2 regions of the Streptococcus iners subsp. hyiners genome follow, and region 1 is predicted to be linked to the other one. Evidence: predicted binding sites of a transcription regulator. Region 1 holds the regulator's gene; the other holds the start of a gene.
The links. The regulator CtsR, encoded in region 1, represses protease genes until heat stress. The targets are predictions, from matches to a motif close to TTGGTCAAAAAAGGTCAAANA.
Positions count from the first base shown of each region.

Region 2: PW220_RS03290 (ATP-dependent Clp protease proteolytic subunit) is a predicted target of CtsR. The motif match lies at 2,204-2,224, and genes of this name have one in related genera.

Region 1 is NZ_CP118734.1:1,840,057-1,851,192, forward strand. Features, by position in the region: gene PW220_RS09185 (L-fucose isomerase) at 1-1,131, opposite strand, end outside; gene PW220_RS09190 (rhamnulokinase) at 1,115-2,542, opposite strand; gene PW220_RS09195 (DeoR/GlpR family DNA-binding transcription regulator) at 2,717-3,487, shown strand; gene hslO (Hsp33 family molecular chaperone HslO) at 3,544-4,410, shown strand; gene dusB (tRNA dihydrouridine synthase DusB) at 4,403-5,407, shown strand; gene PW220_RS09210 (adenylyltransferase/cytidyltransferase family protein) at 5,504-5,995, opposite strand; gene PW220_RS09215 (ATP-dependent Clp protease ATP-binding subunit) at 6,090-8,546, opposite strand; gene PW220_RS09220 (CtsR family transcriptional regulator) at 8,551-9,009, opposite strand; gene PW220_RS09225 (DUF6568 family protein) at 9,289-9,627, shown strand; gene PW220_RS09230 (GNAT family acetyltransferase) at 9,627-10,328, shown strand; gene tsf (translation elongation factor Ts) at 10,484-11,136, opposite strand, start outside.
Region 2 is NZ_CP118734.1:636,013-647,148, forward strand. Features, by position in the region: gene PW220_RS03280 (glycoside hydrolase family 13 protein) at 1-1,177, shown strand, start outside; gene upp (uracil phosphoribosyltransferase) at 1,259-1,888, shown strand; gene PW220_RS03290 (ATP-dependent Clp protease proteolytic subunit) at 2,273-2,863, shown strand; gene PW220_RS03295 (DUF2129 domain-containing protein) at 2,973-3,239, shown strand; gene PW220_RS03300 (ABC transporter substrate-binding protein) at 3,391-4,560, shown strand; gene PW220_RS03305 (branched-chain amino acid ABC transporter permease) at 4,723-5,610, shown strand; gene PW220_RS03310 (branched-chain amino acid ABC transporter permease) at 5,613-6,560, shown strand; gene PW220_RS03315 (ABC transporter ATP-binding protein) at 6,560-7,324, shown strand; gene PW220_RS03320 (ABC transporter ATP-binding protein) at 7,324-8,034, shown strand; gene PW220_RS03325 (LapA family protein) at 8,579-8,863, shown strand; gene PW220_RS03330 (VOC family protein) at 8,921-9,286, shown strand; gene PW220_RS03335 (type I restriction endonuclease subunit R) at 9,568-11,136, shown strand, end outside.

The sequences.
Region 1 (11,136 bases):
CCGTTTGACCGCCTCTGGGCTCCAATAAGTCCGAACATCAGAGAAAATTGGAGCCTTATTGGTTAGGAGGGTTCCAAATAACATGGCGGTCGCATTCAAAGTATCATTTTCTGTTGCAAAGGCAGTCACAGGACGTGGACCATTCCAGTCAAAAGTGGAAGCCAGAATCGCTTCAGCAAAATCACCGTTTGGCAACCAGTCTGTCCACTGACGTTGACCTTGGAAACCACCTGAAATTGCATTTCTGCCACGAGCTTCCTCTTCCCAGCCAATCTCTGCTAAGCGAGGATTTCCAAAGAGAATATCTCGGATAATCAAGGTTTGCTTGGCAATAAATTCCCAATCCTTGTCAGCTGGAATCACCTTGGACTTGGTAATCACTTCTGGGAATTCCTTTCCTACATTGATGTCAACACCTTCTTTGCAATATTCCCTAATCCAAGCAAGAGCTTTTTCATATTCTTCTTTATCGTAGATTTCCAACTCCATACGGCGAAGAATCTCAGTCATGTCCACAAATTCGACCAACATTCCCAGATAGTCTTCAAAGAAGGAAGTGGTAACCTGAGAACCCGCAATTCCCATTGAAGAAGCTCCAATGTTGACATAGGACTTGCCTTTCATCTGACCAGCAGCAATGGCTCCCTTGGCAAATAGCAAGATTTTTTCAGCCACATCTGCAGGAATGCTATTGTCATCCAGATCCTGAACATCATGACCATAAATCTTGAATGCTGGGTAACCCTTTTGAGCATAGCCACTCATGGCTGCGGCTAGATAAACTGCTCCAGGTCGCTCTGTCCCATTAAATCCCCAAATGGCTTTAATCGTATGTGGATCCATATCCATGGTTTCTGTTCCATAGCACCAACTTGGTGTGACAGATAAGGTTGCAACTACATTGTCACGAGCAAACTCGTCATAGACAATCCCTGCATCCCCTTGACCACCAATGGTGCGACTGGCCAGCAAACACTGAACAGGAGTTCCGTCTGCGTAACGCAAATTGGACTCAATCAAATCCTTAGCAGCCAGAGCCATTTGCATGGTTTTTTCTTCTAAGGATTCCCTTACACCGCCCTGTCGACCATCAATAGTTGGACGGATTCCAATTTTAGGATAAAGTGTCATTTTTTTCCTCCTTTTTTGGATAAAAATGGTTAAATGTTATAGACTCTTTTACAAGTTTCTTGGCTTCTTTCATATCTTCAACATAGCCAAGTGCCTTAAATTGAACGAGGGCATTACCGATTGAGGTTGCTTCATACAGACCAGTAACCACCGTCTTACCTGTAACATCTGCTACTAATTGTGAGAAATAGCTCGACTTGGAACCACCACCCAGTAGATAGAGTTTTTCAAAAGAATAACCTAACAGATCTTCCAGTTCAGAAATCACTTGCTTGTATTTCTCAGCCAAACCATAATAAGCTATTTTGAAATAGTGAGCTGGACTGGATGGCAGAACTTGGTTGGTCCTCTTTGCATAGGCGGTAATTTTTTCTATCATATTACCTGCACTAGCAAACTCTGGATTTTCTGTATCAATCCTAGCGACATCTTCTTGGCAATTTCCAATCATTTCTGTAATCATTTGGAACGAGTATTCTTGTCCCTGCTCCTTAAACTGTCTTCTTAATTCTTCAAAAATCCACAAACCTGTACAGTTCTTCAAGAAGGTTATGCTATCATCTAATCCAAATTCATTCGTAAATTCTTTGTCGTAGCTTTCCTTACTAATTAGAGGGGAGCTTAAAACAGTCCCTATTAAAGACCATGTCCCTGATGAAATATAGAGTACCTTATCCCCATCATCTGGGATAGATGCGATTGCACTTGCTGTATCATGTTGGCAGACATTGATGACTTTAGAAGCTTGGAGACCCCATTTTTCTTGGACTTTTCCAATAATATTTCCTGGCTCGACCAAGGATGGAAATAAGTTGTCAGCTATTTCAAAGCTTGCTAATAGCTCTTTATTCCATTCCCTTGTATAAGGATTCAGTAACTGCATTGTAGAAGCAATGGTTTTCTCAATGGCTATTTGTCCTGTAAGCCTATAGTTCAGATAATCAGAAACCATCACTAATCTGTCTGCCTTATAGTACTGGTCAGGTTGTCTGTTCTTTAAACGAATCAACTGGAAAAGTGTATTGATTTCCATGATTTGATTACCAGTTTTATAATACAACTCCTCCAAAGATGAATAACTTCCAATTTCTTCCAGTACACCATTGGTCCGACTGTCACGATAATGAACTGGCTGAGCTATCAATTCTCCCTGACTATCTAATAAGGCAAAATCCACACCCCAAGTATCTATACCTACCGATTGCAGGTCACTTTTCACTTGGGCTAACTTAATAGCATGGACAATATGTTCCATTAATTGATGGCTGTTCCAGCAGAGATTCCCTCTTTCTTTGATTGGAATATTTTCAAATCTGCTCAATTCCTCTGCCTTCAGTAATCCCTCTTCTATCCAGTAAAGGACTCCCCTGCCCGAGGTAGCTCCTAAATCAATTGCTAAAACAGATTCCATAGGTCTTCCTCCTAGAATGTTATCGCTTACATTTTTTATTATAGATTCCTGAACACTTCATTTCAATACTTGAACAGAAAGTTGGAAAATGGTCATTTTTTCAAAAATATATTGAAATATTGTTCAAAAATATTGGTTTTTTATGTATAATATAACATAAAAGGAGGTTCTCCCATGAGCAAAGAACAACGAATCCAAGAAATCAAGGCTATCTTACAAGTTAAAAAACGTATAGGGGTAAAAGAATTGGAGAAATCGACCTATTCCAGTGTATCAACTTTACGTCGTGATTTGATTTTCCTTGAACAGCAAGGTTTTCTTAAACGACAGCATGGCGAGGTCATCTTAAATTCCTTCAACACGATTGAACTATCTCACACCATTCGAGAATCAGAAAATAGACTAGCTAAAAAAATGATTGCGGATATGGCAAAAGATTTTATAGGCCCAGGCATGTGTATCTATCTGGATTCTAGCACCACTGTTTACGAACTCTGTAACTTCCTCACAAAAATTGATAATTTAATTATTTTTACAAATGGACTGAACACTGCTCAACGTTTGTCAGAATTTGCTAATCCAACAATGAAAATCTTCATTACTGGTGGGGAAATCAAACATCACTCCGCTTCTGTTGTAAATCATGCCATCGAAAATACTTTGTTAGATCACTTCAGTGTTGACTTGGCTTTCTGCTCTGCGCGTGGTATAGATAAAGAGTTTGTTTATGAAGCATCTTTCAGTCAAGCCTTGGCTAAGAAAAGCGTCATTGATCGAGCAAAAGAGACCATCCTTCTCATAGATAGTTCCAAATTTCACCAGACAGGATTCTTCAAAATCAACAACCTCTCACAATACAAGGCTATTATTTCCGACCAACTGCCAGATGAGCTTATGCTGGAAGAAGCTGAAAAATCTGGCGTTGAGTGGTTATCTTATAAATAACCTTCTCAAAACCTCTCCCTTTCCTCATTTTCCCCACTTGTGCTATAATAATCCTTATGGATAAAATTATTAAGACACTATCAAAGAGCGGGCATTTTCGTGCCTTTGTGCTAGATAGCACAGAAACCGTGAAAACAGCCCAAGAAAAACACGATACTATGGCGTCGTCCACCGTTGCTCTGGGACGCACCCTCATTGCCAATCAGATTTTGGCTGCCAATGAAAAAGGCGACACCAAGATCACCCTGAAAATCTTGGCCAGCGGTGCTGTTGGGGCTATCATCTCCGTTGCTAATACCAAAGGTCAGGTCAAGGGCTACATTCAAAATCCAGACTTGGATTACAAACGGACCTCAACTGGCGAAGTCATCGTTGGACCTCTTGTAGGGAACGGACAATTCCTAGTTATCACAGACTACGGAACAGGTCACCCTTACAATTCCATGACACCATTGATTTCTGGTGAAATCGGTGAAGACTTTGCCTACTTCCTAACAGACAGCCAGCAAACACCATCTGCGGTGGGACTGAATGTCTTGTTGGACGAGGAAGACAAGGTCAAGGTAGCTGGCGGCTTCTTGTTGCAAGTTTTACCAGGTGCGACCGAGACTGAAATTGCTCGTTTCGAAAAACGCATCCAAGAAATGCCTCCCATTTCGAGCTTACTGGCTTCTGAAAACCATATAGAAGCTCTGCTATCCGCCATTTATGGCGACGACGACTTCAAACGCCTATCAGAAGAAGAAATCGGTTTTGTCTGCGACTGCTCTAAGGACCGCTTCCTCGATGCTCTGGCCAGTCTGCCAAAAGCGGACCTGCAAGAGATGAAAGACGAGGACAAGGGCGTGGACATCACCTGTCAATTCTGCCAGACCCACTACCACTTTGACGAAAACGATTTGGAGGAACTCATCAATGGCTAATCTCAATACCCCTTTCATGATTGGTGATGTGGAAATCCCCAATCGCTGCGTGCTGGCCCCAATGGCTGGCGTGACTAACTCGGCCTTCCGTACCATTGCCAAGGAAATGGGCGCAGGCCTAGTCGTTATGGAAATGATCTCTGAAAAAGGCCTTCTCTACAACAACGAGAAGACCCTTCATATGCTCCATATTGACGACAACGAATACCCTATGTCCATCCAACTTTTCGGTGGCGATGCCGAAGGGCTGAAACGGGCTGCCGACTTCATCCAGAAGAACACCAAGGCTAATATCGTAGATATCAACATGGGTTGCCCTGTCAACAAGGTCATCAAGAACGAGGCAGGTGCCAAGTGGCTCAAGGACCCCGACAAGATCTACCACATCATCAAGGAAGTGACCTCTGTCCTTGACATTCCTTTAACCGTTAAGATGCGGACCGGTTGGAACAATACCGACCTGGCGGTCGAAAACGCCCTGGCCGCAGAAAGTGGCGGTGTGGCTGCCCTGGCCATGCACGGACGGACCCGCGAGCAGATGTACACAGGAACCGTAGACCTGGAAACCTTAACCAAGGTGGCTGGCAGCCTGACCAAGATTCCCTTCATCGCAAACGGCGACATCCGCAATGTCGAAGATGCCCGCCATCGAATTGAGGAAGTCGGAGCCGATGCTGTCATGGTCGGCCGGACTGCTATGGGAAACCCATACATCTTCAACCAAATCAACCACTATCTTGAAACTGGAGAAGTCCTCCCCGACCTCTCCTTCGATGACAAACTCAATGTCGCCTTCGACCACCTGACCCGATTGACCAATCTCAAGGGCGAGTCAGTTGCCGTCCGCGAATTCCGTGGCCTTGCTCCCCACTATCTCCGTGGCTCAGCAGGGGCTGCCAAAATCCGTGGAGCCGTTGCCAAGGCAGAAACCATTGAGCAGGTCCAAGAGCTCTTTGACCAAGCACGAGAAGCCTATCAAGAACGGATTGCTAAATAAGATAAACAGGCAGGTTAAAACTCGCTAACAATGAAACAGAAAAAACGCATAAAACCAAGGTTATGACCTGATTTTATGCGTTTTTTCTATACTGTTTTACATGCTTTCCTTTCCAAAAAAGGAAAGAAAGGCAGGGGCAATGTAATCATGGTATTGTTGAGGATGTTCACGAATGAGAGTGGCTGAAATACCAAATTTTCTAGGACTATAATGAGCTTGATAGCCTCGCCTATGCAGTTCTTGGGCATATTCTTCCTCGGACACATAGAAGACTGGCACTTGATTTTCAGACAAGTCCAACAAACCAAGCAAGCGTTCTAGCCAAAGGTCCCAACCATCTGGATAGGCTGGCAAGTCGGTTTCATCAAGCGCACAAACACTCACCAACCTATCTTCCTTAAACTGCTCTTGAGCAAATTGAAATCGTTTGGTCAGATCTAAACCTATCCTATCTCCTCGATCCTTGTCATAGCCTGAAACCACCACATAAACCTGACCACAAGCCAACTTTGCTCGTTCAATCAAATCCAAATGCCCCTTGTGCATGGGGGCAAAGGTTCCGAAAACGACTGCTACGGTTTGTTTCATACCTTGCCTTTCTCATCCGAAACTATATGATTGCGGCAGATAAAGTCCTCACAATCTGCTTCTAAAAGCAGTCTTAGTTCGAGCATTTTTCCACCTATTTGACCACATCAAACTTGAGCTCTTCGCCCTTAACCCCAACTTTCAAGGTTGAACCAGTTGGTAACTCCCCACGGAGCAACATCTCTGCCAATGGATCTTCCAACTTGGTCTGCAAGAGTCTGCGAAGTGGGCGAGCCCCCATTTCTGGGTCGTAACCTTGTTTAGCCAACAACTTAAGGGCAGACGGCTGAAGTTTGAGAGTAATGTCTTTCTCAGCTGTTACCGCAAGCAAGGCTTTGACCATGACCTTGACAACATCCTGCATATGCCTTTCCGTTAGGCTATGGAAGACCACTTTTTCATCAATACGGTTGATAAATTCAGGACGGTAGGCCTTTTTCAATTCCTCAAAAATGCGTTTCTCCACTTCTTTGTGGTCCTTAGACAAATCAAGAGCCCCAAAACCAACTGTCTTATCATCACGAAGGGCTGTCGCTCCTAGGTTTGAGGTCATGATAATGATGGTATTGGAGAAATCAACCTTGCGTCCCTTACTGTCAGTCAAGACACCATCATCCAAGACCTGCAAGAGCACATTGAAAATATCTGGATGGGCTTTTTCAACCTCATCAAAAAGAAGAACAGAATAAGGTTTATTACGAACTTTTTCTGTTAATTCGCCACCTTCTTCATAGCCAACATAGCCTGGAGGGGCACCATTTAGACGGCTAGCTGCGAATTTCTCCATGTATTCAGACATGTCAAAGCGAATCAGAGCTGACTCGTCATCAAAGAGGACTTCTGCTAAGGCCTTAGCTAGCTCCGTTTTACCGACACCCGTCGGTCCCAAGAACATGAATGAACCAATCGGTCTGCGACCTGTCCGAATGCCTGACTGATTACGGCGGATGGCCCTGCTGACTGCAGAAATAGCTTCTTCCTGGCCAATGACACGCTGGTGTAATTCTGCTTCCAAATTCAAATACTTCTTGGCATCTGACTGGCTAAGCTTGGTCACAGGAATACCAGACAGACGACTGAGGGTTTCTAAGACATCTTCTTCCGTCACTTCCAAGTCATAGTTTTGACTGGATTTAGCTGCTTCTTTTGCTTGACGCAGTAGCTTGCTAACTGTCTTATACTTACCAGCCATCAAAGCCTTATCCAGACTGGTCAAACCAGATTCTGCCAATTCTCCCTGTCCCTTGGCACGATTTTGCACGGTTGCACTGGCTTCATCTAGCAAGTCGATTGCTGAATCTGGCAGGTTTTTACTGGTCAAATACCGCTTAGCGTAGGTCACAGCAGTTTCAACAGCCCTATCTCCAATACGGACCCTATGGTATTTCTCAAAAGTCCCTTTTAGACCAGACAAAATGGCAATGCCATCTTCCACAGTCGGCTCCTCAATCATCACCTTGGCAAAACGACGTACCAAGGCCGCATCTTTTTCGATATGCTTCTGATACTCCGCCTGAGTGGTCGCCCCAACCGTACGAAGGGTCCCACGAGCCAGGGCCGGCTTGAGGATATTGGCCGCATCCAGAGTCGAATCAATCCCTGAACCAGACCCCATAATCGTGTGCAGCTCATCGATGAAGAGTATCACCTGACCGTCTTCTTCAATGTCATTGATGATATTGTTCATCCGCTCTTCGAAGTCACCACGGAAACGAGTGCCCGCAATCACATTCATCAAGTCAAGTTCCAAAACCCGCATCTTAGATAGACTAACAGGCACATCACCTGAAGCGACACGTTGAGCCAAGCCCAAAGCAAGAGCCGTTTTTCCGACACCCGCATCACCGACTAGGACAGGGTTGTTTTTCGTCTTGCGGGAAAGGATTTGAATCATCCGCTCAATCTCGACATCACGGCCAATGACCGGTTCCATCTTGCCTTCTCGGGCCAGGGCAGTCAAATCTCGGGTATAGTCTTCCAAACCACCCGTTTGAGGTCCAGGAGGCATGCCCATCATCTGTCCCGCATTGACTGGCTTGGCTTTTCCGCCCTTCATCAAGCCACGAACAGCCTTCATATCTTCCTTGGTAAATCCTGCACGTTTTTCTAAGCTCTTGCGCAAATCTACAAAACGAATCTTGTCATCGGAATCTTCCAAATGAAAACCGACCTTGTCCAAAATCAGACTGGCAGTCGAACGTCTGTTCAGCAACATGGCTAGGAAAAGGTGTTCTGTTCCCAACTCCTTGGCCTTGACCACTTCCGCAATCTTTTTAGCTAAGCTTGCTGTTTCATCCAAACGTTTAGAAGACGGCAAGATACGAAAACTCTCCAAGTCTTCACGATAGACCTTCTCCGTCACGACAAAGGTCGCATGCTCATACTCTGAAATAGAAGCAGGATATTCTGCCAAGACTGCTCCAGCAACCGTATCGTGATTGATGACAAAGGCCAGGAGAATATGCCAGGTTTCCAAATACTCACAGGCATAGCGTTGGGCGACCAACTGGGCATCTTCAAACACCCTTTGTAAACCAGTTGAAATCTTCATGAATTTATTCCTCTTTCCTATCTAAGCGCCGCAAAACCTGGCGCATCATCCGAGCGCGAATACTATCTGCATCCTTGCCCAAGACCTCATCCGAACTCGTTGCCAAAAAGAGATTTCCCTCCCTTTCTGTCATCAATCCTTCATCAAACAACAACTGCAAAATATCTGCATAGACCGTAGCAGACAGCTGCTCGCCCATATTGTTTAATAAATCATGGACCAGTTCATGCTTGTCTGAAAAGGTAATACGCCCAATGCGGATGTAGCCACCGCCACCTCGCTTGCTTTCCACAATATAGCCACGACTGGCTGTAAAACGGGTTTTGATGACATAGTTTATCTGGCTGGGAACCACTTCAAACCGGCTGGCCAATTCGCTGCGGCGCAATTCTGCCACATTGACCTGGTCCAAGATGGCTTTGATATGCTCTTCGATATAATCTGATGTATTTTTCATCGCCATAGTATCGCCTCTTTCTTTGACTATCTTTGACCATTATACCCTAATTTGACAAATATTGAAAGAAAAAGCCCAGCCTTATCCGTAGCAGAATTTTGAAATCTCTCCTCAAATTTTCTATAATAGAAAGAAAAAGGAGAAAGGACTAGGGCTTCCGTATTTGGTTGAACTGAATACGGGCTAGGGACTGGACCAGAAAGAAAAACCAGAACAGGACGCTTGCATCGTCCTTCTATTACCTATTTTGTCTGTGTCCGCTTAAGGCCCTTTATATCTTACACCATGAACTTTCAAGATTACATTCAAGATTTTACAAATGTGACTGTGGAGCAGGCACAGAGCCTTCTAACTGCCAAAGACGGTGCTGTTCTCTTCATCGGACGTAGCACCTGCCCTTACTGCAACCGCTTCGCACCAAAACTCCACAAGGTAGCCCAAGACAAGCAAGTGACCGTCCACTTCCTCGACTCCAGCCAAGTCAGCCCTGAACTTCAGGCCCTCCGTGACCACTACCAAGTTCCTACCGTACCTGGTCTTCTCGTCGCTAAATCTACTGGTGTCCAAGTCCGCTGCGATTCCAGCATGACGGAAGAAGAGATTGCGGCGTTTATTCAAGGCTAATGCTAGACATTTCCTACCAAGCCAACACCTTCCGCATCTCTCATCACGGAAGACCAATCGGCAGCATCCATACCTACAGCAACCCCTACCACCAAGTCAATATCTATCTGCGACTGGATTTGGCCGATTTCGAATGCACCATAGCAAAGCAGCTCTTCCAGTCCCTACAGACTTTCTTAGAAGGTAAGCCTCTGCAGGTTATGCTCTCCTCTGCAGAGCAGGAAAGAATCCATTTCCTTACCGCAGCTGGCTTTGTCTGCAAGCGGAAATGCTATGAGTTCGAAGTGACCAAGCAAGACTACCTTGGTCAAACAACTACCACTAACATCATCACAGCTCGAAAAGGCACCGCACCTTATCAAATAGCCTGTCAGCAAATTTTTGACCACTATCAAACAGTCCACCAAGACATCAATCCTTGGACTGCCAGTCAAGAAGAATTTGAAAAGGGCTTACCTGATCTGGTTTATACAGACTCAGCCAATTGTGCCTTCGTAGAAAACAATGAAATTGCCTATGTATGCGGAAAAGATGAACAAAGCCTTGGTTCCTTCATCCAAGCAGTTATTTGCCAACTATTTGAACAGTATGAGCAAATTAGCTTTGAGGCTGATGACTGCGATCCTATCGCCATGCATTTAGCTGACCAATTCCGACAACCAAACAAGCCTAGTTGGGACACTTATATCTTAAAAAGCTAGCAAAAAGCACCGACCACAAGGCCGGTGCTTTTTAAGGAGATTATGAAAAATATTTAGGATTGATACTAGTATAACTCACTCAACCTGTTCAAACATCCGCCCTAAGACCGATTTATCAAAAAAAGAACTCCTTTTCGGAAGTTCTTCGTTATATCTTATTTACCAAGAGCTGCTGCCATAGTAGCTGCAACTTCTGCTTCAAAGTCGTTTGAAGCTTTCTCGATACCTTCACCCACTTCGAAACGAGCAAATTCTACAACTGAAGCGTTTACTGAGTTCAAGTAAGCTTCAACTGTTTTGCTGTCGTCCATGATGTAAACTTGAGCAAGAAGTGTGTATGCTTGGTCAACTTGAGTGTTGTCAAGCATGAAGCGATCCATTTTACCTGGGATGATTTTGTCCCAGATTTTTTCTGGCTTGCCTTCTGCTGCCAATTCTGCTTTGATTGCTTCTTCAGCTGCTGCAATCACTTCGTCAGTCAATTGAGCTTTTGAACCGTATTGCAAGAGTGGCAATGCTGGTTTGTCAACCATTGCACGGCTTTCGTTGTCTTGTTCGATTTTGTGGTTGATTTGTGCCAACTCATCTTTAACGAATTGCTCATCCAACTCAGTGTAAGAAAGAACAGTTGGTTTCATCGCAGCGATGTGCATTGAGATTTGTTTAGCAAGAGTTTCGTCACCACCGTCGATTACTGAGATAACACCGATACGTCCGCCATTGTGTTGGTAAGCACCAAATGCTTGAGCATCTGTTTTTTCAACCAAAGCAAAGCGACGGAATGAGATTTTCTCACCGATTGTTGCAG
Region 2 (11,136 bases), 850 kb from region 1:
GTGGGAATACGTTCCACATCTGAACAAATACTATCTCCACCAATTCTCTGTTAAGCAACCGGACTTGAACTGGAAAAATTCTGCTCTGAAACAAGAAATCTGGGATATGATCAATTTTTGGATTGAAAAAGGTGTCGGCGGTTTCAGGCTAGATGTGATTGATTTGATTGGAAAAGAACCGGAAAAATTAATTACAGCCGATGGACCGACTCTCCATCCTCTTATTCAGGAATTAAATGAGAAAACCTTTGGTGCATACGACTTAGTGACTGTTGGGGAAACCTGGAGTGCCAATCCAGAAAATGCTCAGTTATATTCGCATCCTGATCGAAAAGAATTTTCGATGATTTTCCAATTTGAACATGTAGGACTTGATCAGCAGGAAGGAAAAGAAAAGTGGGATTTGGCACCGCTTGATCCAGCTCGTTTGCATAATGTTCTATCCAAATGGCAGACTGAACTGGTTGGTAAAGGCTGGAACTCGCTTTTCTGGAATAATCATGATTTACCTCGTGCCATTTCTCGCTTCGGTGATGATCGACCTGCATTTCGTGAACTAAGTGGTAAAATGTTGGCTATTTATCTTCATTTTATGTCAGGGACACCTTATATCTACCAAGGTGAGGAAATCGGTATGATTAATACACCGATTATGGATATTAGCCAAGTGGACGATATTGAAACACGTCGCATGTATGCAGAAAGAATGGAGAAGGGCTATAGTAAGGAAGAACTGATAACATCCATTAATGCTAAAGGCCGAGACAATGCTCGTCGTCCAATGCAATGGACAGCAGAAGAAGGTGCAGGTTTCAGTACAGGTCAAGCCTGGCTGGCTTTAGGAGATACAGTCAAAGACATCAACGTTGAAAAAGCACTTGCAGACAAACAATCGCTTTTCTATACCTATCAAAAATTAATCGCTCTTCGGAAAGAATATCCTTGTATGTCTGAAGGAAAATATGAAGTGATTGAGACAGGGAACGACTTGGTAATGGCTTATCGTAAATATGATGAAAAGGATGATTTCATTATTTTAGTCAATTTCACAAGTGAAGAGCAAGCGTACGAGTTATCACTTGAGGACTATTCCTTGTTTATGCATAATTACGATAATAAAGTAATTTTTGATAAGTCTGTATTAAGACCTTACGAAGCAATTGTTTTCAAAAAATAAGCTGTACTTCTTTTCTTTTCCCAAGCAATTTTCCGATTTTTTTGGTAAAATAGAAAAAACAAAAAAGAGAGGTTTATCATCATGGGGAAATTCCAAGTCATTTCACACCCGCTCATTCAGCATAAGTTGTCAATCCTTCGTCGTACATCGACTTCTACAAAGGATTTTCGTGAGTTGGTAAATGAGATTGCCATGCTTATGGGTTACGAAGTTTTGCGTGACTTACCATTAGAAGATGTGGAAATTGAAACACCAATTACTAAGACGGTTCAAAAGCAAATTGCTGGTAAGAAATTGGCCATTGTACCAATCCTTCGTGCAGGTGTTGGGATGGTCGATGGTTTGCTTAGCCTTGTACCAGCTGCAAAGGTTGGGCATATCGGTATGTACCGTGATGAAGAAACCCTTCAACCAGTTGAATACCTTGTGAAATTGCCAGAAGACATTGACCAACGCCATATTTTTGTAGTTGATCCAATGCTTGCGACTGGTGGTTCAGCTATCTTAGCTGTTGAATCCTTGAAAAAGCGTGGCGCTTCAAATATCAAATTTGTCGCCCTTGTTTCAGCTCCAGAAGGTGTCAAAGCACTTCAAGAAGCTCATCCAGATATCGACATCTACACTGCGGCCTTGGATGAAAAACTCAATGAAAAAGGCTATATCGTTCCAGGTCTTGGCGATGCTGGGGACCGTTTGTTCGGTACAAAATAATGATACTAGAGGCTGGGCTCAAGCCCAACCTCGCTTCTCAGGGTTCGTGTCAACATCTCAGCGCAGTGGTTGATTGGCAGATTTGTTCGTGTTTTACACTCCAAATCTGACCTATACGGCTGTTGCGAACAGTGTTCGCTTCATTTCCAACCTCCAAAGGTTCCCTGAACCTTTGGAGCTATGCGAGGATGGGAGTAAAATAGTCCAGTGGACTGTTTTAGCCCGAACCTACTGTTTGGAAGTGAGGGGAACTCTTTTTGACTTAGTCGAGTTCTTTCCCACTCCCTTTTTTCATCTATCTGAAAACGTGGTTTTTATTTGACCAATGTTGACTAATTCTATATAATGGGTTCATACTTGTTATTGAAATGAAGGAGGATTCGTATGATTCCAGTAGTTATTGAACAAACCAGTCGTGGAGAGCGTTCGTATGATATTTATTCGCGTTTGCTCAAAGACCGTATTATCATGTTGACAGGACCAGTTGAAGACAACATGGCAAACTCTATCATTGCCCAGTTGCTATTCCTTGATGCTCAAGATCCTACAAAGGATATTTACCTTTATGTAAATACCCCTGGTGGTTCTGTGTCAGCAGGTCTTGCTATTGTTGATACCATGAACTTTATCAAGGCTGATGTGCAAACCATCGTTATGGGGACAGCAGCTAGCATGGGTACAATTATCGCTTCGAGCGGTGCCAAAGGCAAACGTTTCATGTTGCCAAATGCAGAATACATGATTCACCAGCCAATGGGTGGAACAGGTGGTGGTACACAGCAAACGGATATGGCCATTGCAGCGGAACACTTGCTTAAAACCCGTAACAAATTAGAAAAAATCTTGGCTGATAATTCAGGAAAAACAGTGAAACAAATCCACAAGGATGCAGAACGCGATTACTGGATGACTGCAGAAGAAACTCTTGCATACGGCTTCATTGACCAAATTATGGACAATACAAAAACAAAATAAGCGGATGAGGAGGCGTTTGAGCCTCCTTTTTCCATTCCATTAAGTTTGACCTTTTCATTTTCCTCTGAAAAAGGTATAATAAAACAAGAGAAGTTTTAGAGGAGAAATCATGTTTGAGAAGAGAGAACGGACCTGCCTGACTGTGTATTTGCATTACAATCGAGATGCTAGAAAGCTAAATCAGTACGGAGATATCCATTATCATTCAAAGAAATTGCGTTATGTTCTGATTTATTTGGATAAGGATCAGTCTGAGTTTATCATCCAAAAATTAAAAAAGGAAAAATTTGTTAAGAAGGTTCTTCCGTCCTATATAAAAGAGTTAGACCAGAATTTTGTTGGTAGCTTGTGGCGGGAAGAGGAACCAATTATTTAATGGTGAAATGAGTGAGTAGTCAAGGTTGGGTCTACTCGCTTTTTTGTGGAAAAATATTTTTTTAAAAATTTTTCTTTTTTTGTTGACAATTTTCTGATAATTCAGTATATTAGATACATCGCAAAATTTAAGAAAGATTTAAGGAGTTTTCATGAAAACAAGAAAATTTGCAGTAGCACTTGCTACCTTTGCCTCAGCAGCCCTACTTGCTGCCTGTGGTACCGTTTCATCAACAAATAGCTCAGCACAGGGTGCTGCTATCGGTGATACTTTCAAGATTGGTTATAACTTGGAGTTGTCAGGTGCCGTATCATCTTATGGTCAAAATGAAGAAAAAGGTGCAAACCTTGCTGTCAAAGAAATCAATGCAGCTGGTGGTATCGGTGGTAAGCAGATTGAAGTTATCACTAAAGATAACAAATCTGAAACTGCAGAAGCGGCAACAGTTGCAACTAGCTTGGCAAGTGAAGGAGCAAATATTGTAATTGGTCCTGCAACATCTGGTGCAGCAGCAGCTTCTATTCCTGCTTTGACGTCAGCAGGTGTTCCAATGATTACACCTTCTGGTACACAAACAAACTTGGTTGTAAATGACAAAGGTGAAGTACAAGACTACTTCTTCCGTGCAACCTTTACAGATGGATACCAAGGTCAAGTAATGGCTAAGTATGCGACAGAAAACTTGTCAGCTAAGAAGGTTGTTCTTTACTATGACAACTCTTCTGACTATGGTAAGGGTGTAGCAGAAGCCTTCAAGAAAGCTTACGCAGGTGAGATTGTTTCTGAAATCACATTTGCTTCAGGCGATAAAGATTTCCAAGCAGCTTTGACTAAATTGAAAGATGCGGAGTTTGATGCTATTGTTATGCCAGGTTACTACAATGAAACTGGTACAATCGTTAAACAAGCACGTGGTCTAGGTATCACTCAACCAGTCCTTGGTTCAGATGGTTTCGACTCACCACAGTTCACTGAATTGGCAACTGCTTCAGCAGCAACAAACGTTTACTACCTTTCAGGTTATGTAACTTCAGCTAGTGATAAAGCGAAAGCTTTCAGCGAAGCTTATAAGAAAGAATACAACGAAGAGCCAAATATGTTTGCAGCCCTTGCTTATGACGCAGTTTACATGGCAGCAAAAGCAGCAGAAGGTGCAGCAGATTCAAAAGCTCTTAAAGACAACCTTGCAGCTTTGAAAGATTTCGAAGGTGTAACAGGTACTATGTCAGTTGATGCAGAGCATAATGTTGTGAAATCAGTTTACATTGTTGGTTTGACAGATGGAGAGCAGACATCAGTTGATACAATTTCAGCAGAATAATAAGCAAGTTAAAGAGGGAATTTCCCTCTTTTTCCCTTGAATTGACTAGCCTATTTTTAAAAGATTAAAAAATATAATAAAACTTGCCTATTTTCAGAAAATTTTGTATAATGTAACAATGCTTATTGAGCTTGAAAAATATTTAGAAAGATTGGTGAACCTATGCTTCAACAACTTGTCAATGGTTTGATTCTTGGTTCTGTATATGCCCTCTTGGCCCTTGGTTATACCATGGTGTACGGAATTATCAGACTGATTAACTTTGCCCACGGGGATCTCTATATGATGGGGGCTTTTATGGGTTATTTCCTTTTGAACAATTTAACCTTTATTGCAGATGGTAGCCTCCGTTTCTTTGTTGCCTTAGTCTTGGCAATGGTTGGAACAGCTACTCTTGGTGTGGTTATTGAATTCTTGGCCTATCGTCCATTGAGAAACTCAACCCGTATTGCGGCCTTGATTACAGCCATCGGTGTTTCCTTCTTCTTAGAATATGGAATGATTAAATTATTTTCAGCTGATGTAAAGGCCTTTCCACAGGCTATGGAGGCTGTGACCTTCAATCTTGGTCCAGTTTCAGTGACCAATATCCAGTTGATTATCCTAGGAGTAGCCTTGACCTTGATGGTTGCTCTGCAATTGATTGTAAAACGTACCAAGATGGGTAAAGCCATGCGTGCTGTTTCTGTGGATAGCGATGCGGCGCAATTGATGGGGATTAACGTAAACCGTACTATTAGCTTCACATTTGCGCTGGGTTCAGCACTTGCTGGTGCTGCAGGTGTTCTCCTTGGTCTTTACTACAACCAAATCGAGCCTTTGATGGGTATGACTCCTGGTTTGAAGGCCTTCGTAGCGGCGGTACTTGGTGGTATCGGTATTATTCCTGGTGCTGCTCTGGGTGGTTTCGTTATCGGTATTATTGAAACATTTACCTATGTGATTGGTTTGGATACCTTCCGTGATGCAATTGTGTATACAGTATTGATTGTCATCCTCTTGGTTCGTCCAAGTGGTATCCTTGGTAAGAACGTGAAAGAGAAGGTGTAACCATGAAGCAAAATCTTAAAGTGAATGCAATCTGGTTGGCTATCTTATTGGCTGGTTTTGGTCTTATTCAAGGCTTAGTTGCAGCTGGTATTCTCAACTTCTACTATATTCAGATTGTACAACAAATCGGAATTCAAATTATCCTAGCTGTGGGCCTAAACCTCATTGTTGGTTTCTCAGGTCAGTTTTCTCTAGGTCATGCTGGTTTCATGGCTATTGGTGCCTACGCAGTGGGTATTCTTGGCAAGATGATGCCAACTTATGGTGGCTTCGCTATCGCCTTGCTTGTCGGTATGTTGCTTGCGGGTGCTGTTGCACTCTTGGTTGGTCTGCCAACCCTTCGTTTGAAAGGTGACTACCTTGCCATTGCGACCCTTGGTGTTGCGGAGATTATCCGTATTTTGATTATCAATGGTGGTACTGTAACAAACGGTGCGGCTGGTATCATGTCTATTCCTCTCTTTACTAGCTGGCCTTTGGTTTACATTTTTGTGATTATCACAACTCTTGTAACGGTCAACTTCTTGCGTAGTCCTATGGGACGTGCAACTATTTCTGTTCGTGAAGATGAGATTGCAGCAGAATCAGTTGGTGTTAATCCGACCTTTGTTAAGGTATCTGCCTTTGTATTCGGTGCTATGACAGCGGCTATTGCAGGTGGTCTTCATGCAGGTTATGTAGGCACCATCGTTCCTAAAGACTTCGCTTTCATGACATCTGTTAACGTTTTGATCATCATCGTATTGGGCGGTTTGGGTTCTATCACAGGTACCTTTGTGGCAGCGATTGTACTTGGTATCTTGAACGTATTCCTCAAGAGCTACTCAGACATCGCCATGATTATCTACTCATTGGCCCTTATCCTCTTGATGATTTTCCGTCCAGGTGGTTTGTTGGGAACTAAGGAATTTAGCGTGGCAGCTCTGCTCAAGAAGAAGGAGGTTAAGTAATGGCATTGCTAGAAGTAAAAAATTTAACCAAAAACTTCGGTGGTTTGACTGCCGTTGGTGATGTGACCATGGAACTTCATGAGGGTGAATTGGTCGGTCTTATCGGTCCTAACGGTGCTGGTAAGACAACCCTTTTCAACCTTTTGACAGGTGTTTATGAGCCAAGTGAGGGAACAATCTCCCTTGCTGGCACTATTTTGAATGGTAAGGCTCCTTCTAAGATTGCCTCTCTTGGTCTTGGTCGTACCTTCCAAAACATCCGTTTGTTTAAAAACATGACAGTTTTGGAAAATGTCTTGATTGGTCTTGGTAATCATGGTAAGGCAGAAGTCTTGGCAAGTTTCCTTCGTTTGCCTGCCTTCTACAAAAATGAAGAAGATTTGAAAAACAAGGCGATTGACCTCTTGAAAATTTTCGATTTGGATGGCGATGCGGATACGCTGGCTAAGAACCTTCCTTACGGTCAACAACGTCGTTTGGAAATCGTTCGCGCCCTTGCGACCGATCCGAAAATTCTTTTCTTGGATGAGCCAGCGGCTGGTATGAACCCGCAGGAAACGGCAGAATTGACCCAACTCATCCGTAAAATTAAGGAAGAATTTGGTATCACCATTATCTTGATTGAACACGATATGAGCTTGGTCATGGAAGTTACTGAGCGTATCTATGTATTGGAATACGGTCGTCTGATTGCCCACGGTACTCCTGAAGAAATTCGCAATAACAAGCGTGTAATTGAAGCCTACCTTGGAGGTGAAGCATAATGGCAATGTTAGAAGTTAAAAATCTTTCTGTCAACTATGGCGTTATCGAAGCTGTAAAAGATGTCAGTTTCGAGGTCAACGAGGGAGAAGTTGTAACCTTAATTGGTGCCAATGGTGCTGGTAAAACCTCTATCCTTCGTACCATTTCGGGACTTGTTCGTCCATCAGCTGGAACGATTTCTTTCCTTGGAAATGAAATTCAAAAAGTTCCTGCCCGTAAAATCGTTGCGGACGGTTTGTCACAGGTTCCAGAAGGTCGCCATGTTTTCGCAGGCTTGACCGTTATGGAAAACTTAGAAATGGGTGCCTTCCTTCGCAACAACCGTGAAGAAAACCAAGCTAACTTGAAAAAAATCTTCGCACGTTTCCCACGTTTGGAAGAACGGAAGAACCAAGATGCCGCTACCCTTTCAGGTGGTGAGCAACAAATGCTTGCTATGGGACGGGCATTGATGAGCCAACCAAAGCTCTTGCTCCTTGATGAGCCGTCAATGGGCTTGGCGCCAATCTTCATTCAAGAAATTTTTGATATCATCCAAGATATCCAAAAACAAGGAACAACCGTTCTCTTGATCGAACAAAACGCCAACAAAGCACTTGCTATCGCAGACCGCGGCTATGTACTAGAAACAGGAAAAGTCGTCCTCTCAGGAACAGGAAAAGAACTCCTCGCCTCAGAAGAAGTTAAAAAAGCATATCTGGGTGGCTAAAAAGGTCCGGGGGACCTTTTTAGGTTGGAAATAGGAAAACCAGTAACGCAAGTTGCTGGTTTGTCCCCCGAGGCTGACGCCTCATTTTAGGTTGGAAATGAGAACCGCTGGTAAGCGGTTTTCTTTATAAATGGGTTACCCACGTTTTAAGTTGGAGATGAGAAACGCCGGCAGGCGTTTTTCTTTAAATCAAAATTGGGCTGTTTTAATCGGGAAATAGGAAAAACAGCAATGCATGTTGCTGGTTTGTCCGTAACCCTGACGGGTTGTTTTAGGTCGGAAATAGGGACCGTCGGCAGACGGTCTTTCCTTTTATTCATTTTTTGGACCTTTTTAGGTTGGAAATGGGAAACGTCGGTAGGCGTTTTTCTTTAAATCAAGGTCCGGTGGAGTGAACTATTTCAGCCTGAGCCTAGAAAGGAAATAGGAAGTTGAGGTAGACAATCTGCTTGGTTTTATATTCCAATTCTTCAACGTGGAAAGTTGACTTCCTTGCCAAGTCAGTCTTCTTATGCTAGACTGTCATAGTAGAAATGGAGATAGAATGAAACAGAGATTATCGCTTATTGGATTGTTGCTTGTCATTATTTTGACAGTCGTTCTTTCTTTGGCTAATCGTCAGGAAGTTGTTGTCAATTACTTGTTCGGCCAATTTAGAATGCCCTTGATTTTGGTGATAATTGGCTCGCTCTTGATTGGTATGTTCATTCAATACTTACTTGGATTGACTAAGAATATGTCATTGAAAAGTGAGATTAAGAATTTGAAAAGAGAGTTGTCAGAAATCCCAGTTTTGCAAAAGGAAGAACATTCTGATAGGATAAACTAGATTGAGTTAATTATGTGGAATTATGTATAAACCACATTGAAATGATAAGGAGAAATGATGTTTACCAAAGAATTTGGATTGATGTTTTATGTGGATGATGTTGCTGCTGAGAAGGCTTTTTGGACTGCGGCTGGTTTTGTGATTGTGAATGAAGCTGAGATGATGGGCTATGAAACTTTTGATATGCAGCCACATCCAGAAGCTACTACGACTATTACTGTCTATGCTAACGAATTTATTCGTCAAGTATCACCAGAAGTAATCGATATGAAGCCAAGTATCTTGTTTGAAACAGATGATATTGAGGGGCTTCAAAAACGTATCTCTGGCTTGACAGATACGTGTAGCGCAGTCAATGCAGAACCCTTCCCTAACTTTAATTTTGCCAGCCCAAGTGGTCATTACTTTGCGGTGAAGGGATAGGTTCATCAAAATAGCGTATCAATCAGCGGTTTTCTATCGCTGATTTTTTGTTACAAAATAACAGAATTGCATCAGACAGTATGTATTTTGGGGCTATAGTGTGGTAAAATAGTTTTTGTAATACCTATTTGTATTTTAGGAGAGAGATATGAAACTTCTAAATAGATTTGCATATATATATATATATATCAAAGCAATCTAAAACACTTGTTCAATTCTATAGTAAACAAAACCTGCCAGTCTTGGCAGGCTTTTTGCGTTGTCGAAAGGCTGGTGTCTAGATGACTTGGAAACACCTTATGCTAGACATACCAGTCTATGCACCAGAACTCTTGGAAGAAATGAAAGCCATAGAGGAATACCAAGTAGGCTTGCTAGAAAAACTAGAAAGACAGGACAATGCCTTGGAGTTGGAGGCTGTTTACCAAGTGGAACAAGCCCGCCTGACCGATATTGTCAAAGGCTATCTGGACATCAAGCGTAAGCCTGACCACTATGCCCAAGCAGAGCAGAAATTGGCAGATGCCCACGGTCAGTTAATCGGTTTCCGTAAGCATCTCCACAAACTCTTGCAAAAGGTCAATGAAGAGGATTTGAAAGATTTTCAAGTCAGTCTACGTTTACTACCTGGTCAACGGGAGCTGGTTGACCCTCAGGCTCTTTATCAGACCAAGAAGCCTGCCAATGAGCTACAGATAGAAGATGAACTCATCCGCCATCTGACCAGCGGAGAGAGTCAGTGGGTCTATCGTCCTGAACTCAATAGTGAAGAGCTCCTTTGGTCCAACTTTTTCGCCAAGCTAGAGGCTAATAACGTCCGCTATTTAGCTGACCATCCTCTGACAGACCAAGAAAAACACCAAATCAAGAACCAACTCAACTTTGTCAATTTCTACGAAGCAGCCAAGTGGCTGGCAGGTGAGAATGGCATTGCCAAGGTGCAAGTCCAACGAGAAGATGCCAGTCTAGGCACCATCCGATTGGAAGTCATCTGGCGACACAATGTTGCTGGGGGTAAGTCCAGCTATGAAGTCGTCAACCAAGTTGTGACAGGTGGTGATGCTGCCAGACAAAGACGGGGTGATGTGACCCTCTTGATTAACGGCCTTCCCATGATTCAGATTGAGCTCAAGAGCCGTTCCCATCCCTATATGGATGCCTTCCGTCAAATTCGCAAATATGAACAAGAAGGTCAGTTTAAGGGTATCTTTTCAAGCCTGCAGATGTTTGTAGTGTCAAATATCACGGAAACCCGCTACATAGCAGCAGCCAAGGAATCCAAGCTCAACGACCGCTTCTTGACCAAATGGGTGGATAAGCACAATCAAGCACAGCCCCATCTTTTTGACTTTGCCAGAGAGGTCCTATCCATTCCCATGGCTCACCAATTGGTCATGCAATATAGTGTGATTGACGACGACAAAAAAGCCCTTATCCTGCTTCGTCCCTATCAAATTCATGCCATCGAAGCCATCAGAGAAGCTAGCCGTCTACGCCAGTCAGGCTATATATGGCACACGACTGGTTCTGGTAAGACCCTGACATCCTACAAGGTGGCACGCAATCTCCTGCAAATTCCATCTATTGAGAAGACCATTTTTGTTATTGATAGGACAGACCTTGACCAGCAGACCACCGCTGCCTTTCTATCCTACGCGGAAAATGACATGATAGATATTGACCAGACGGACGATACCCAGCACTTGTTGAAAAATCTGTCTTCAGAAGACCGCCGTGTCGTCGTCACCACTATCCAAAAACTCAATACCCTCCTGCGTCAATTTGAAGAGGGGATTCATGAGAAATTCCACCAACGTGTTAAGAACCTAAATCTAGCCTTTGTTGTGGAC